3 regions of the Streptosporangium becharense genome follow, and region 1 is predicted to be linked to each of the others. Evidence: riboswitches for the same ligand, from Rfam matches in the RefSeq annotation. Region 1 holds a riboswitch; each other region holds the start of a gene.
The links. A riboswitch is a leader RNA that binds a small molecule or an ion and turns the genes downstream of it on or off. The one in region 1 is predicted to bind S-adenosylmethionine.
Positions count from the first base shown of each region.

Region 2: another riboswitch for S-adenosylmethionine. It lies ahead of F4562_RS18180 (aminotransferase class V-fold PLP-dependent enzyme); the one in region 1 lies ahead of thrC (threonine synthase).
Region 3: another riboswitch for S-adenosylmethionine. It lies ahead of F4562_RS08435 (FAD/NAD(P)-binding protein); the one in region 1 lies ahead of thrC (threonine synthase).

Region 1 is NZ_JACHMP010000001.1:4,357,910-4,363,637, forward strand. Features, by position in the region: gene F4562_RS19305 (MFS transporter) at 1-841, opposite strand, end outside; gene F4562_RS19310 (alpha,alpha-trehalose-phosphate synthase (UDP-forming)) at 925-2,349, opposite strand; gene F4562_RS19315 (RNA polymerase sigma factor) at 2,584-3,147, shown strand; gene F4562_RS19320 (GNAT family N-acetyltransferase) at 3,262-3,597, shown strand; SAM riboswitch class I at 3,848-3,988, shown strand; gene thrC (threonine synthase) at 4,003-5,280, shown strand; gene F4562_RS19330 (MoaD/ThiS family protein) at 5,303-5,578, shown strand.
Region 2 is NZ_JACHMP010000001.1:4,121,384-4,127,111, forward strand. Features, by position in the region: gene F4562_RS18165 (DUF3180 domain-containing protein) at 1-97, shown strand, start outside; gene F4562_RS18170 (acyltransferase family protein) at 130-1,308, opposite strand; gene F4562_RS18175 (NADH-quinone oxidoreductase subunit D) at 1,363-2,559, opposite strand; gene F4562_RS18180 (aminotransferase class V-fold PLP-dependent enzyme) at 2,577-3,899, opposite strand; SAM riboswitch class IV at 3,952-4,067, opposite strand; gene F4562_RS18185 (TerC family protein) at 4,215-4,991, shown strand; gene F4562_RS18190 (cytochrome P450) at 5,185-5,728, shown strand, end outside.
Region 3 is NZ_JACHMP010000001.1:1,969,284-1,975,011, forward strand. Features, by position in the region: gene F4562_RS08430 (MFS transporter) at 94-1,467, shown strand; gene F4562_RS08435 (FAD/NAD(P)-binding protein) at 1,680-3,338, opposite strand; SAM riboswitch class IV at 3,578-3,687, opposite strand; gene F4562_RS08440 (DUF402 domain-containing protein) at 3,755-4,246, shown strand; gene F4562_RS08445 (enoyl-CoA hydratase-related protein) at 4,388-5,161, opposite strand; gene F4562_RS08450 (nitric oxide synthase oxygenase) at 5,411-5,728, opposite strand, start outside.

The DNA of each region.
Region 1 (5,728 bases):
TGAAGCAGAACTCCATCGCCACGCAGCAGAACAGCACCATCCCGGCCAGGTAGAACCGCCAGCCGAAACGGGGCCCGGCACCCGCGCCGCCGGTACCGCCCGCACCCGCGCCACTCGTGCCCCCTGCACCTGAGCCGCCGCCTGTGCCGTTCACACCGCCGTCTGCACCGCCGTCTGCACCGGCGTCACCCGCACCGGCGTCACCCGCACCGACGCCCGCACCGGGGGCATCCGCGTCGTCGGCCGGACCGCCCGCGCCGCCGTCGCGTTCCGGCATCCAGACGCGTCCCATGGTCAGTGCGAGCAATACGGTCAGCAGGAGCGGCACCAGCAGCGCCGCCCGCCAGCCGAACGCGCTCTGCGCGGCGGCGCTGACCACGAACGGGACACCGATGCCGACGATCACGCAGACGGCGTTGGCCTCGCTGATCGCGGCAGGACCCGCCGGGCCGTGGTGGTCGGCGAGCGCGGCCATGCCCGCGTACAGGGTGATCGAGGCCATCCCGCTGGCCATGCCGTACCCCAGGAGCGTGGCCGGTAGGGCGGTGGAGGCGGCGACCAGGAGCATGCCGGCGTTCATCCCGGCCAGCCCGGTCCAGACGACGGCCCGACGGCCGATCCTGCCGGTCAGCCAGGGCAGTGCGAGCCCGGTGGCGATCCCGCCGGCCGCCATCGCGGTGCCGTGCAGGCCGGCCGTCGTCTGTGAGACCCCCTGGTCGATGCGGAGCAGCGGCAGCACGGCGCTGAGGCCGTACAGGTAGGTGGCGAAGACGCCGAGTTGCAGGTAGATCAGCCAGGTCGCGCGGTCGCGGTTCAGCCGAACGGACGCGATCGCAGTCAACCGGTGCCCCCGATACCCCAGAACGTCAAACAGCCCCGAAAACTATCGCATGGGATGGAAGGTGACGATCAACGCGGGGTGGTTCACTTGAGGGCGTCGAGCTGGTCGGCGAACCAGCGGCTCGGGGGCAGCGCGGTGGCCGCCGCGACCAGCAGGGCGCCTCTCCTGGCGCGCTCGTCCTCGGGCATCGTCAGGCCCTCGTGCAGGGCGGCGGCCGTGGCGGAGACGTCGTAGGGGTTGACCGTCAGCGCGTGCTCACCGAGCTCGGCGGCGGCGCCCGCCTCGCGCGAGAGCACCAGCACGCTGTTCGGCGACAGGACGGGCCCCTCCTTGGCCACCAGGTTCATCCCGTCGCGGATCGGGTTGACCAGCAGCACGTCGGCCAGCCGGTAGGCGGCGAGCGAGCGCGGGTAGTCGTCGTTGACGTTGAGGATCAGGGGGTCCCAGTCCTCGGTGGCGTATTCGTCCTCGATCTCCTGGGCACAGCGTTGTACCGCCGCGGTGTACTCGCGGTATTCGGGCAGGTCGTGCCGGGAGGGGTAGGCGAAGGCCAGATGCGTCACCCGGCCGTGCCACTCCGGATGGGCGGCGAGGAACTCCCGGTAGGCGGTCAACCCCCGGACGATGTTCTTGGACAGCTCGGTCCGGTCGATCCGGACGATCAGCCTGCGGTCGCCCACCTGGTCGCGGAGCGCGGCCATGTGCGACTCGACGTCGGGCTCCGAGGCCCGTGCCCACAGCGCCGCGCCGTCCACGCCCAGGCTGTGCACGCCGATCCGGGTGGTCCGGCCGGCGTACGCCACCGTGCGTCCGGCGCGGTCGACCCGGGCGCCGAGGAGCGCCTCGCAGCAGTCCATGAACGCCTCGCCCCACCGGGCGGTCAGGAAACCCGCGTGGTCGGCGCCGAGGATCCCCTCCAGCAGCTCGACCCCCACGTCGTCGGGGAGCAGGCTGAAGTACTCGGGCGGAGCCCACGGCGTGTGGGAGAAATGGGCGATCCGCACGTCCGGTCGCTCGCCTCTGAGCATGGCCGGGGCGAGGCTCAGATGGTAGTCCTGCACCATCACCCGTGCCCCGTGCGCGGCCTCCTCGGCCAGCGCCATCGCGAACGCCTCGTTGTAGGCCTGGTACGACTCCCACTCGCGGCGGAACCTGGCGTCGAAGTGCGGCCGGTTGGGGGTGTCGTACAGCAGATGGTTGACGAACCACAGGGTGGAGTTGGCCACCGCGTTGTAGGCGCGGTGGAAGGTCGCCTGAGGGATGTCGAGCATCCGCAGCGCTCCGGTGTCATAGCCGGCGTGGTCGATCCGGCCGCCGGGCGCCAGCCGTGCGGCGCCGCGGTCACCGTCGGACAGCGCCGCGCAGACCCAGAGCGTGCCGAGATCCTTGGCGGCCTCGGACAGGCCCGAGACCAGGCCGCCTCCGCCCCGGCGAATGGACAGGGAACCGTCGTCGGAGAGAGTGAAGGAGACGGGGCCGCGGTTCGAGGCGACCAGGATCGCGTTCATTCAACCCCCTCGACCTAAGGGACACGCCTGTTCTGAAGGCTAGCCGGGACCTCTCCGGGATGCCCTGCTCTTCGAAACAAGGAGGAACGCCGTTCATCAGATTGTGTCAGCTCTTGTCGGCAGCTCGATGGGTGCCTGTGGGTTCGCGTTCTTTCGGAAGCCGTATGACGGGTCGGCAAAGGTGTCCCCCGACCGTAGGATGTCTGCGACTGTGACCGCTGATTGGGGCTCGTGATGGCGCTGGATGAGACGACCGAGGAACTGGCCCGTGAGGCCGCCCGGGGCGACCACCGTGCGCTCGGCGAACTGCTGAAGCGGATCGAGCCCGACGTCTTCCGCCACTGCCACCGGATCCTCCCCTACCGGCAGGACGCCGAGGAGGCGTGCCAGGACACCCTCCTGGCGGTGGCGCGCAACATCAGCCGTTTCGAGGGGCGTGCCCGGTTCAGCACCTGGCTGCACATCGTGACGGCCAACTGCGCCAGGACCACCTACCGTTCGCTGAAGCGCCGCGCCGCCGAGCAGAGTTCGGACGAGCTGCCGCTGTTGCAGAAGCCCGACGTCGCCCGGGTGAGCGTGATCGCCGGTTCCCGGCTGGACCTCCTCGACGCGATGGAGGCACTGGAGACCGACAAGCCCGAGCTGGCCCAGGCGCTGGTGCTGCGCGACATCTGCCAGCTCGACTACAACGAGGTGGCCGAGCAGCTGGGCATCCCGCTCGGCACCGCCAAGTCCCGCATCCACCAGGCGCGTAAGTACGTGCAGGGGGCCCTGGGCGACGCCTACGGCCTGTTCTGATCCCGTCCGCGGGGTTTCCGGCCGAGCCGGGGGTTGCCGGTCGTGGTGCGAGGGTGTGCCGACGTGCCGGGCCGGTCGGCAGCGCAGAGTCGGCGTAGCTTCCATATTCCCGGTGTGGGCGGATCTGTCCGCCCACTATTCTCGGTCGCGGTACCGATCGGGTACCACTCCGGGGGCTACAAGGGTGTCCCCGTCGACGGGACCGTGGAGATCGGTTACGAGATCGCGCCGGGGTTCCGCCGCCGCGGCCTCGCCGGCGCCGCCGCGATCGCACTCGTCGACCGCGTTCTCGGGCACGGAGAGGTCACCCGCGTGACCGCGCACACGCCGGCGGGTGACGCCGCTTGCGGCGGGGTGCTCCGCAACGCCGGATTCAGCGTCGAGGCCCGGATCGAGGATCCGGAGCACGGCGCGATCGAGCGGTGGGTCCGGACCCGGTCCGCGAACTGACCGGCTGACAGGAGAGGCGCCGTCATGGCGCACGGCGGCCTCGCCGACGACGAGTGATCCCTGATCGGGTCTCGCCCGCCCCCGGGCGGGTGAGGCCCGAGGGAGGGTCTCCCCGTTCCGACCCGCGCGGCAGGGCAATCTGTCCGTCAGGTAACACGCTGCGTCTTGAAATATGAGACGGGTGGTCAGGGGCCCGGTGTGCCGGGGTAGAGTGCAGAAGACCTGCCCGTCAGGTCCACAACTGAACATTTGCTCATCCAGAGGGGTGGAGGGACCGGCCCTGCGAAGCCCCGGCAACCCTCCCGGTTCAAGACTCGTGATCTGACGAGGTCGGCCGGGACAGGTGCCAATTCCGGTCTGCGGCCAAGGTGGTCGCAGACGAAGATGAGGGAAAGGCCTCGCTTCATGGTGCTTGCGACCACTGAGAACACCACCGCTTCCCCCGCCCGCGCCGGAGACTTCGGACCCGCCGTCGCGCTGTCCTGCCGCGAGTGCGGTGCCCGTTACGACCTCGGTCCCAGCTTCGCCTGTATCGAGTGTTTCGGGCCTCTGGAGATCGCCTACGAGTTCGGTCGCGTGACCAGGGCTCAGATCGCCGAGGGGCCGACCAACATCTGGCGCTACCGCGCGCTGCTGCCCGTCCCGGCGGACGTGACCACCAAGCCCAACATGGCCCCCGGCTGGACCAAGCTGGTCAAGGCCGACAACCTCGCCCGTGAGCTGGGCATCCGCTCGCTGCACATCAAGGACGACTCCGGCAACCCCACGCACTCCTTCAAGGACCGCGTGGTGGCCATCGCCGTCGAGGCGGCCCGCAACTTCGGCTTCCACACGCTCTCCTGCTCCTCCACCGGCAATCTCGCGGGCGCGGTCACCGCCGCCGCGGCCCGCGCCGGGCTGGACGCGTGCGTGTTCATCCCGGCGAACCTGGAGGAAGCCAAGATCGTCATGGCCTCGGTGTACGGCGGCAAGCTCGTCGGCATCGAGGGGACCTACGACGACGTCAACCGCTTCTGCTCGGAGCTGATCGGTGACGAGCTGGGCGACCGCTGGGGCTTCGTCAACGTCAACCTGCGGCCCTACTACGCCGAGGGTTCCAAGACCCTGGCCTACGAGATCGCCGAGCAGCTCGGCTGGCGGATCCCGGACCAGGTCATCGTCCCGGTCGCCTCCGGCTCCCAGCTCACGAAGATCGACAAGGGCTTCAAGGAGTTGATCGCCCTCGGCCTCGTCGAGGACAGGCCGTACAAGATCTTCGCGGCCCAGGCCGAGGGATGCTCGCCGGTCTCGGCCGCGTACAAGGCGGGTCACGACGTGATCCGCCCGGTCAAGCCCGACACCATCGCCAAGTCGCTGGCGATCGGCAACCCGGCCGACGGCCCCTACGTGCTGGACATCGCCCGCCGCACCGGCGGGGCGGTCGAGGACGTCACCGACGCCGAGATCGTCGAGGCGATCCGCCTGCTGGCGCGAACCGAGGGCATCTTCGCCGAGACCGCCGGAGGCGTCACCGTGGGAGTCCTCCGCAAGCTGGTCGCCTCCGGGGTGCTCGATCCCGAGGCGGAGACCGTGGTGCTCAACACCGGCGACGGGCTGAAGACCCTCGACGCGGTGGCCGGCCAGGCACGTCCCACCGCGGTCATCCGGCCGTCTCTTGACGCATTCCGTACGGCTATCGCCTAAAAATCGCGAAAGGTATTGAATTATGAGCGTTTCTGTACGGATTCCGACGATCCTCCGGACTTACACCGGCGGAGCCGCCGAGGTGAACGCCGAGGGTGCCACCCTTCGTGACGTTCTGCAGAAGCTGGACGCGGACTTCCCCGGCATCGGAGCCCGGATTCTCGACGAGACCGGGAAGATCCGGCGTTTCGTGAACGTCTACGTCGGTGATGAGGACGTCCGTTTCGCCGACAATCTCGACACCGCCACGCCCGCGGGTGCCCAGATCTCCATCATCCCGGCGGTCGCCGGGGGCTGACCCCGGATTCGGCGGTCCCGCACCGGATCCCCCTCCCGCGCAGACCCGGCGGCTCCGCTTCGGATCCCGCTCCCGCACCGATTCGGCGGTCCCGCACCGGATCCCGCTCCCGTGGGACCGCCTGGGGCACACTCTGTACCACCTCATATG
Region 2 (5,728 bases), 240 kb from region 1:
TGGCTCGTTCCTGGCCTGCGTGCTCCTGGTCTGCTCCGCGCTGTACCTGGAGTACTGCTGCAAGGTGCCGAAGGACTCCGGCGAGGCCGGACGCTGAGCGGTCCCGCCGGGGGTCATCGCCGGCGCCCGCTACGCGGGGTCGGCGGCCTCCGGGTTCGGGACCTCCGGGTTCGGTGCCTCCCGCCGTCGTGAGGAACCGGTCCACCTGCGGCCGAACAGCATGATGACCGGCAGCGTGCACACCAGCGCTCCACCGACGGCCAGGGGCCGCTCCAGCCACCAGAACACGTCCGGCGGGGCGACGCTCGCGGCGGGGGCGCCGCCGAGCAGCCCCCAGGTCAGCGCCACCCAGATCGCCATACCGGTCGTGTGGAACAGGAACAGCGGCAGCGCGAACCTGTTGACCGTCTCGTTCACGCGCTGCCATCCCGGGCGTTCCAGCAGGCGTTCCATGAACGGCCGCACCATCTCCACCAGGCCGACCTGGAAGGTCAGCAGGGCCACGATGACGAAGGTCGGCGGTGCCATGTTGGAGAGCCGGTCGCCGGGCACGCCCACCATCGAGCCCGGGTAGATGCCGGAGTAGACCAGGCCGAACAGGGCGAACAGCCCGGTCCACAGGAGCGCGGCGTCGAAACGGCGCGGCAGCCTCACCACCCTGTCGTAGAAGAAGCCCGCCTGGTGCGCCAGCCCCCAGACGATGACCATGTTCAGCCAGCCCACCGCCTCGTACCCGTAGCGCAGCCGCAGCACGTCGACCACGAGCGCCGCGCCACCGAGCCAGATCAGGGCCAGCACGTCGAAGTGCCGGTGCAGCCAGAGCGAGACGGGAAGCAGGGCGACCAGCGTCAGGTAGACGCCGATGAACCACAGCGGGCTGATGACGAGCAGGACGACCTTGTCCATCCACCGGATCCCGAACGCCTGCGTCACGATCACGCCCAGCACGACCCAGGTGCCCGCGAGCGCCAGCGCGGGGATCGCCAGGCTGCGGATGCGCCGCCACACGAAGGTGCCGATGCCGACGCCGCGTTCGCACGCCCGGTGCCACGACAGCAGGTGGACGTGGCCGCCCACGTAGAAGAAGAGCGGCATCACCTGGAGCAGCCACGTCAGGATCCACAACCCCGAGGTGAAGCCCAGCGGGCTGGTCGGCGACGGGCCGTCCGGTCCCCAGGCCAGCATCGTGAACGCCCAGTGCCACAGGACCACGACGAGCAGGCTGAACGCCCGCAGCCAGTCGACATACTTGTCGCGCCGCGGCCCGGTGGCCGCCGGGGGAGTCGCCACGCCGTCGTGTTCGCTCATGCGGTCGTACCATGCCTCACTGCTCGCACCCCTGCCTGCCGGTGCCGTCCGCGGTCACTTGTCGATGTCGCCCACGACGAAGAACAGTGAGCCGAGGATGGCGACCATGTCGGAGACGAGATGACCGGGAAGCATCTCGCGCAGCACCTGGACGTTGTTGAAGGAGGCCGAGCGGAGCTTCAGCCGCCACGGTGTCTTCTCCCCGCGCGAGACCAGGTAGTAGCCGTTGAGGCCCAGCGGGTTCTCCGTCCAGGCGTAGGTGTGGCCCTCCGGCACCTTCAGCACCTTGGGCAGGCGCTGGTTGATCGGCCCCGGCGGCAGTTCGCGGATGCGTTCCACGCAGGCGTCGGCCAGGTCCAGGGAGACCTTGAGCTGCTCCAGCAGCACCTCGAAGCGGGCCAGGCAGTCTCCGGCCGACCGGGTGACGACCTTCACCGGCAGCTCGCCGTAGGCCAGGTAGGGTTCGTCCCTGCGCAGGTCGACGTCGACGCCGGAGGCGCGGGCGATCGGGCCGCTCACGCCGTACTGCATGATCGTCTCGCGGTCCAGGACGCCCACGCCGCGCGTGCGGGCCAGGAAGATCTCGTTTCCGGAGATCAGGTTCTCGATGTCGGGCAGTCGGCGCCGCACGTCGGCCACCGCCCGGGAGACCCGGCCCAGCCACCCCTCGGGCAACTCCTCCTTCAGGCCGCCGACCCGGTTGAACATGTAGTGCATGCGTCCGCCGGAGATCTCCTCCATCACCGCCTGGAGGGTCTCGCGCTCCCGGAACGCGTAGAAGATCGAGGTGATCGCGCCGAGTTCCAGGGGATAGGAGCCGAGGAACATCAGATGGCTGAGCACCCGGTTGAGCTCGGCCATCAGGGTGCGGGTCCACACCGCCCTGACCGGCGTCTCCATGCCGAGCATGCGTTCCACCGCCAGCACGACGCCCAGCTCGTTGGCGAACGCCGACAGCCAGTCGTGCCGGTTGGCGAGCACGATGATCTGCCGGTAGTCGCGGACCTCGAACAACTTCTCCGCGCCGCGGTGCATGTAGCCGACGATCGGCTCGGCCGCGCTGATCCGCTCGCCGTCCAGGGTGAGCCGCAGCCGCAGCACGCCGTGCGTGGACGGGTGCTGCGGCCCGATGTTGAGGACCATGTCCTCGGTGGCGAGCTCCTTGCCGTGCGCTTCCTGCACGGCGCCGGCTCCCGCACCGATCCCCACGTCCAGGCTCCGGGGTGCGCCTTCGGCACGAGGCTCAGTCATAACCCCATGCTGTCACGTCAACCGCGAGAGACAAGATCCCGCAGGGCGGTGACGAGGCGGTCGACGTGTTCGGCGGTGGTGCCGATGCCGATGGAGGCGCGGACGGCGGAGGCGGTGCCGTCCTCGCAGCCGCCGTCCGCGGTGCCCAGGAGGTGGCGGACGAAGGGGTGAGCGCAGAACTTGCCGTCGCGGACGCCGATCCCGTAGTCGGCGGAGAGCGCCTCGGCGACCTCGCGGGCGGTGAAGCCCTCGACCACGAAGGAGACGATGCCGACGCGGGGGTGGTCCGGGCCCCACAGCGACAGCTCCCTGACACCCGGGACGGTCGCCAGCCCCGCGCGCAGGCGGTGCAGGAGGCGTTCCTCCTCGCGGACCAGCACGCTCCACCCGGTGGCGCTCAGGGCGTCGCAGGCGGCGGCCAGCGCGACGGCGCCCAGGACGTTCGGGGTGCCGGCCTCGTGCCGGCTCTCCGGGTCGTCGTGCCAGTCGGCCTCGCCGTCGCCCACGGCCCTGACCGCGCCGCCGCCCCGCAGGTACGGTTCCGCCCGCGCCAGCCAGTCGGAACGGCCGATCAGCGCACCGGTGCCGAACGGGGCGTACAGCTTGTGGCCGGAGAAGACCACGTAGTCGAGGTCGAGCGCGGTCAGGTTGAGGCGGCGGTGCGGGACGAGCTGGGCGGCGTCGACGAGGATGCGGGCGCCGTGCCGGTGGGCGATGTGGGCCAGGGCGGCGATCGGCCACAGCTCACCGGTGACGTTGGAGGCGGCGGTCACCACCAGCAGCTTGGGGCCGTCGAGCGCGGCCAGGGCCTCGTCGGCGGCACGGACGGCCTCGCCGGGGAAGGCCGGCGGCGCCAGCCGCACGGCGTCGCCCCAGGGCAGCAGGGAGGCGTGGTGCTCGGTGTCGAAGACCACGGCGGTGGTCCCCGCCGGCAGGCTGCGGGCCAGCAGGTTGGTCGCGTCGGTGGTGTTGCGGGTGAAGATCACCGAGTCGTCGGGGCGGGCTCCGACGAAGGCGCGGACGGTGTGCCGGGCCTGCTCGTAGCGGGCCGTGGTGAGCTGGGACGCGTACCCGGCGCCGCGGTGGACGCTGGAGTAGGCCGGGAGCGCGGCGGCGACGGCGGCGCTCACCGGCTCCAGACAGGGGGCGCTGGCGGCGTAGTCGAGGTTGGCGTAGCGGACGATCCGGCCGCCCCGGACCGGGACCTCCAGGTCCGAGCCGAGCACCGCGGGGATCGGCCGGTCGCCGGACGGGCGGGCCGCGAGGGTTCGCGGAGCCGCGGCGGCGTCCGGGGACGCGGTGTCGGCGGCGGCAGTGGTGAAGATCGTCAGAGTGGACACGCCGGCGCTCCTTCGAGGTCGTCGGACCCCAAGCCGTGGCGTTGGTGCGTGGAGCCCGCGCTTGCCCGGCACGCTGCGCGCCGGACCAGGTCTTCACCCGGGGCACCCCGCCGCGGACGCGAGGGTTGCCGGCCAGCGAGCCGGGGCTTGTCACTGGCACTCATGACCTACGCCGGAACTATAACCGACCCCGGGCCGCCTCTCGCAAGTCCGAAATGTAATCAGGCCGATACGTGGGCAGGAACTTCCGGTGCCCGTCGGTCGTCCTGGCAGTCAGCCGACGGAACCCGACAGGGACCGACAGAGGAGGAAGCGATGGACTGGGTGACCAACCCGGAGATATGGATAGGGTTCTTCACCCTTGTCGCCCTGGAGATCGTCCTGGGCATCGACAACATCATCTTCATTTCGATCCTGGTCGGGAAGCTCCCCGAGGCGCAACGCGACCGGGCACGCAAGATCGGCCTCATGGTCGCCCTGGTCAGCCGGCTGGCGCTGCTGCTGGCGCTGTCGTGGGTGATACGCCTCACCAACCCGCTCTTCGAGGTCTTCGGGCAGGGGATATCGGGGCGTGACCTGATCCTGATAATCGGCGGGCTGTTCCTGCTGGGCAAGAGCGTCTTCGAGGTGCACGACAGCCTGGAGGGCAAGTCCGGCCACGCCGGGAGCAAGGTGGCCGCGTCCTTCGGTGCCGTGATCGTCCAGATCATGATCCTCGACATCGTCTTCTCGCTCGACTCGGTGATCACCGCGGTCGGCATGGTCGACGAGGTCGGCGTCATGATCGCTGCCGTCATCGTCGCCGTCGCCGTGATGCTGGTCGCCTCCGGGCCGATCAGTCACTTCGTGGACCGGCACCCGAGCATCAAGATGCTCGCGCTGTCCTTCCTGATCCTGATCGGCGTCGTGCTGATCGCCGAGGGCTTCGAGCAGCACATCTCCAAGGGGTACATCTACTTCGCGATGGCGTTCTCGCTGGTGGTGGAACTGTTCAACATCCGGCTGCGTTCCAAGGCGGGCAGGGACGAACCGGTGGAACTGCACCGCCGCTACGAGCCCGAGGAGCAGGCGGGCGGACGCGCCGACTCCTGAGCGCCGGCCCTCGCGGACCGGTCGCCGTACGCCAGCTCCCGTGTGCGGGCAGCCGCGGGCCGGTTCGCGAGGGCCGGTCGCCGCAGACGGATCCCGCGTGCCGGTCGCCACACCCGGCGGCCCTCACGTGGGGCCGCCGGGCCGCCGTACCTCTCGGCTGGGAGGTCGCTGAGCTGGCGATTACGATGCATGAGTGCGTTTTGATCCTTGGAATCCGGAATTCATCGCCCACCCGTACGACGCCTACGACGAGCTGAGACGGGAACGGCCGGTCAGCTTCTTCGAGCCGACCGGCCAGTGGCTGATCGCCCGGCACGCCGACGTCAACGCGCTGCTGCGCGACCGCAGGCTCGGCCGGTCCTACCTGCACGTCGCCACCCACCAGGAGTTCGGCAGGCCGGACGACCCCGAGTTCCAGGATCCGTTCTGGCGGGTGGTCAGGGCGGGCATGCTCGACGTCGAGCCGCCCGTCCACACCCGTCTGCGGCGGCTGGTCTCCAAGGCGTTCACCCCGCGGATGGTCGAGGCGCTCCGTCCCAAGGTCGCCCGGATCGCCGGCGAGCTGGTGGAGGCGTTCGTCGAGCGCGGCGGCGGAGACCTGATCGCCGAGGTCGCCGAGCCGCTCCCGGTGACCGTGATCGCCGAGATGCTCGGCGTGCCCGAGGCCGACCGCCACCTGCTCCGGCCGTGGTCCGCCGACATCTGCGGCATGTACGAGCTCAACCCCTCCGTCGAGG
Region 3 (5,728 bases), 2.4 Mb from region 1:
TCGCCCTCGCCCGCCCCTCCCCTGCCCGGCCCATGACGAAGATCATTTTATTATGGATGCATATATTCTTATTTCGTAGTAAATTTTCACCCCATGACCCCTCTCAGAGACATCTGGGCGCCCCTCCGCGACCGCCGGTTCCTGCTGCTGTGGAGCGGCCAGACGCTCTCACACGTCGGTGACGCCATCACCGCGGTCGCCCTCGCGCTGGCGATCGTGAAGGCGACCGGTTCCGCCACCGACCTCGGCATCGTGCTGGCCGCCCAGTCGGTCGCCACGGTGACGCTGATGCTCCCCGGCGGAGTCTGGGCCGACCGGCTCCCCCGCCATCGCGTGATGCTGACCGCGGACGTGGTCCGCGGGATCGCCCACGCCGTGATGGGCATCGAGCTGGTCACCGGCACGGTGGACATCGTCCACCTGGCGGTGCTCGCCGCCGTCTCCGGCGCCGGTTCGGCGTTCTTCCTGCCCGCCACGACCGGTCTGGTGCCCGCCACCGTGGCGCCCGAGCTCCTGCCCCGGGCGAACGCGCTCATGGCGATCGCCCAGCGCGGGGCGATGCTGCTCGGACCGGGCATCGCGACCACCATCGCGCTGACCGCCGGGCCCGGCTGGGCACTCCTGCTAGACGCCGTGACGTACGCGGTCAGCGCCGTGCTGCTGGGACGGCTCCGGATCCCGCCGGTTCCGGCCGCACCGCACGAGCCGTTCGTCCGGCAGCTCGCCGACGGCTGGCTGGAGCTGGGCCGCCACCGCTGGTACTGGACGAACCTGATCGGCCACTCGTTGTGGAACCTGGGCCGCTGTGTGCTGATCACCGTCGGCCCGGTGATCGCCGTCGGCAGCCTCGGCGGTGAGCTGGCGTGGGGGACGATCGTGCAGGGCGGCACGATCGGCGCGCTGTGCGGCGCCCTCCTGGTGCTGCGCGTCAGGCCCCGCAGGCCCCTGGCCGCGGCCAACATCGGTCTCGCGCTGGGTGCGCTGCCGCTGGTCGCGCTCGCCGCTGGGGCGCCCGCGCTGGTCGTCGCGGCGGCGTACGGGATGATGACCGGCGGGCTGGCGTTCATGGCTCCGCTGTGGGAGACCGCGGTGCAGGAGCACATCCCCGCCGAGGCGGTCTCACGGGTGTCCGCCTACGACTGGATGCTCTCCCTCGGGCTGATGCCCTTCGGCATGGCCCTGGCCGGTCCGCTGGCCGACGCGGCGGGTACGGCCGTCACCCTGTACGGTTCCGCGGCCGTGATCGCGATCTCCTCCCTGGGCGTCCTGCTGCTGCCGGACATCCGCGACCTCGGCATGAGGGACGCGGAGGACCACCACCCCGACCGGACCGGCACGGACGGCGACCTGCCCGGCCGGACCGGTCCCGGCGCCCCGGCCAGCCAGGCCGGTTCCGACGACCCGTCCAGTCGGACCGGTTCCGGCGACAATCTGCCCAGCCGGGCCGCCGAGTCAGGCGTCGCCTGACGCGCTCTCCGGCCTGCGGGCCGGAGCACCGGGGCCGGAGCACCGGGGCCGGGCCGGTTCCGGTCCCGGACACCGGTTCCCGGGCGGTGCCGCCGCAGGGCCGGGAATGCCTCCCCTCCCGCCGGGACGGCCGCGACGGCGCGGGAGGGGACGGGCCTGACGGGCCTGAACCGCCGGGAGGCACCTCCGCGTCCTCGCGGTCAGGCTCACTGTCAAGCGACGTGGTGGAGGTGGGTGCCGACGGCTTCGGACAATACGATCCGGGCGAGCGCGTCGGTGTGGCGGAGGAGTGGGGCGTCGGTGCCAGGGCGGGTGAAGCCGTCGTCGGCCGGGCCGCCGGAGGTCCGGGGGCCGAAGGCGAACCTGCGAGGGTGGGGGATGCCGGACTGGTCGAGCACCCGATGGTCGGCCGGACGCACCCCGAGCAGGCCGGACTCCTCCGTGACCTCGCCCCGCCCCCGCAGGGAGGCGATCAGCGGGTCGGCGGCCCCGCTCACGCCGGACGCGGACGATCGGGCCCCGCTCACGCCGGACACGGACGATCGGGCCTCGATCAAGGTTTCCGCCCGGACGGTGCCGGGCACGGTGGGGCTCTGCGCCAGCCACCGTCCTTCGTGGTGCTCGACGCGTAGGCCGGCGCCGAGGAAGGTGAGCACGCCCGCGCTGACCAGCGCGCGCAGTTCCTCCAGGCGGGAGCCGGGCGGTCCGCCGGTGACGTGGTCGAAGAAGCTCTGGAACCACGGGTCGTGGATGCCCCGCGCGGCGAGAACACCGTGAACCGGGAACAGGGCCAGGACGACGGCGTGGTCGGCGCTGTGCCCGGGGTCGGCGCGCCGCTCCAGGTCGGCCGCGAGGTAGCCGCGCATCCACTTCTGCAGCCCGGCCGCGTCACCGAACCGCATGCCCTCCAGGGGCCGGTCCAGGCGCTCGAGGTCAAGCCGGTCCCGGTGCCGGGGAACGGCCGTGCGGATCAGCTTGCGCATCTCGGGACTGCGCCACTCCTCCGCGGCGAACGCCTCCTCGAATCCCGGCCAGGCGAGGCAGGACCGCTCGGGATGGGCGGTGATCAGCTCGTGGTAGTAGGCGAAGGTCAGCTCCTTGGCGACCAGCGGCCAGAGGTCCCTGCGGAAGTTCCACGGCCCGTCACCCGCCGTCCGCACGGTGGGGAAGCGAGGCGCCGGCGGGCGGGCGCCCGCAAGGAGACGGCCGGTCCGGGCACGGTACGGCACTCCGCGGTGCGACCCGGTGTGGAGCAGGGGTTCCCGCCCGCTGGGCAGGTAGACCAGCTCGCCGTCGTACTCGCGGGAGAAGCGTCCGCCGCGACCGGAGGTGAGCAGTGTCGTCAGGTCGGTGAAAGCCGCCCCCAGACCGCGTATGATCACCGGCTCGCCGGCGGGGATCCCGTCCGGGTCGAGGTTCGCCGCGTGTGGGGTGGGCGGACGGTCCGGGCCGGTGCACGCGATCCGGGCGTCCGGCTCGTCCTCCTGCCCGACCGAGGTCCGCCCGTCCCCCTGCCCGACCGGGGCTGGCCCGTGCTCCTGCCGGGCGGAGGTCGGGTCATGGTGTTCCCCCGCGAGGATCACGGCGTCGACGTCGAGCGTCCGGCCGTCCTCCAACCGGACCGCCTGCCCGCCGGGGACGTCGACCAGGTCGACCGCCCGGGTGACGTGCACGTGTACCCGGACCCCGCGGGGAGCCGCCCGTAACAGATCGGTCCGCTCCCGGCCCCGGATCTCGTCCGGGGGGTGCGGGTCGACGACGTGCAGGTCCAGCGGTGGCAGGCCGAGCAGTCCGGAGGCGTTGGCGCAGATCTGTTCCACCAGGCAGGTGCCCGCGGGGCCGGCGCCGATCACGGCGATCGAGGCGGTCATAGCGCGGCCGCTCTGCGGCGGGCCCCGTCCCGGCCTGCGTGGAGCGGCGCGCCGCGGAGCCGCCGGGCACCGCCCCCCTCCCCGGGAACGGGGACCGCGCCGGAACCGGCGTTCCCGGGGAGGGGGGACGGGAGGCCCGGACGGCGACAGCCGCGGGTGCCGAGGAAGGCGGGGACCGTGTTCAGTGTGATCTCTGACATGTCGTCGCTCCAGGCATGCCTCGGTGGCCCCGTGACGGGTCCGCGCACTCGCGGCACGCCTGCCGTGCCGCCAGGTCTTCCCGGGGCGTCCCGCCGTGGTGGGAGGGACGCCGGTCAGCCGGCCGGGCCTCACGCTGACGCTCTTAACCTAGTTATAAGGTAGGAAATACATGGATCATTGTCAAGCCGTATGGTCAGGGCATGTCACACGAGAGCGTGAGAGTGGTTTACCGCAAGTACGACGGATCGCTGCACTGGCACCACCGCGGCCTGCTGCTCGGCGAGGACGAACACGGCGTCTGGACCGGTTGCGTGGCCGGCTCCAGCGGCCACAAGGGTGACGGGCCCCCGGTCGTATGGCCCTACGCGTTCGTGATGCTCTTCCCCCGAGACGGCTGGTGGACCGCCGTCTTCAACGCCGCCCCGAACGACGTCGAGATCTACTGCGACGTCTCCACCGTGCCGCGGTGGAGCGACGGCGAGGTGACCATGGTCGATCTGGACCTCGACGTGATCCGAATGCGAGGGAACGGCCGGGTCTTCCTCGACGACGAGGACGAGTTCGAGGAGCACCGGGTCCGGTACGCCTACCCGCCCGACGTCGTCGAGAACGCCCGTGCCGCCGCCGACCGGCTGCTGGAGGCCGTCGGCGCCGGTGCCGCCCCCTTCGGATCCGCGGCGCCCCACTGGCTGGCCCGGGTCACCTGAGCCCGGCCCGCCCACCCCGGATCCGCGGCCCCCGCCGACCGGCCCGGACCACCCGAGCCTCACACCCCGGATCCGCGTCCCTCGCCGACCGGCCCGGACCACCCGAGCCCGGCACATCTGCGCGCCGCGGGTGCGCCGGGCCTACAGGGGCGGGAACTCGGGGGCGCGGCGCTCGACGAAGCTCGCGACGCCCTCGGCGAAGTCGGGCCGAGAGAAGGACTCCGCCATCAGGCGGACGGCCGCGGACTCGGCCTCTTCCAGGCTGCGCCGCCAGTCACCCCAGACCTGGCGTTTGATCACGGCCATCGAGGCCGGAGAGCTGTACACCGCGAGCTCACGGGCGTAGGCCAGCGTCTCGGCGAGCAGCCCCTCCCCCGGCACCGACCGGGCGGCCAGCCCCAGCTCGAACGCCTCGGCACCGGTGAAGGTGCGGCCGGACAGCAGAAGGTCCATCGCCTTCGCCTGTCCCACCAACCGGGGCAGGATCCACGACAGACCGTACTCGGCGATCAGGCCGCGCCGGGCGAAAGCTGTGGTCCACTTGGCTTCGGCCGCGGTGAAGACCAGGTCGCAGACCAGGGCGTGGACCATGCCGAGGCCGGCGCAGGCACCGTTGACCGCCGCGATGACCGGCTTGCGGATCGTGGCCGGGAAGGTCGTGGGACGCGGGTCCGGCCGGGAGTCGTAGGAGCCGTCCTGGATGGCGTGGAGCGTCTGGAAGTCGGCTCCGGCGCAGAAGCCCCTGCCCGCGCCGGTGACGACGATCACCCGGACCTCGGGATCCTTCTCCGCCTCGGCCAGCAGGTCGAAGTAGCGTCGCCCCATCTCGTCGGTCCAGGCGTTGAGCCGGTCCGGCCGGTTGAACGTCAGCGTCAGCACGCCCTGTTCGACGGACGGCAGAACCAGGTCCAGCATCCCGACTCCCTCCTGGGAGCCCTCGCCCTGTGCGGGGGCGTCCCCGTCCGGCGTTCCGGACCGGAACGCCGCAGAATATAGTTCTACACTTTTTCTCCCTCCGGCGACAGCGCGCGGCGTATCGGGGTCCGCCGGGGCGTCGGACCGGTCTCGATCCCGTACCGGGGTCCCCGGGCGTCGGACCGGCCCCCGATCCCGTACCGGACTCGCCGAGACGCCGGACCGGTTCCGCCCGGCCGCTTGCCGTAATCACCCTCCCGGCGCGTCCCAGCGGCCGAGGGCCCGCTCCAGCGAGTCGGGGTGGTAGGTGAAGTTCGGCGACAGGCTCACGTCGTCGTAGTAGCGGTGGAAGACCGGCGTGGCCGAGCCCGACATGGGTGGCACGATCCACGTCCAGTCGGCCGGGCAGACCCGTCCGGCTCGTTCCTCACGCTCCAGGTGGGTCAGGAAACGGTGGGACTCGGTGTGGTGGTCGGTGATCGTCACCCCCGCCCGGTCGAAGGAGTGCAGGACCGCCACGTTCAGCTCCACCAGAGCGCGGTCACGCCAGAGTGAGCGCTCCGTGCC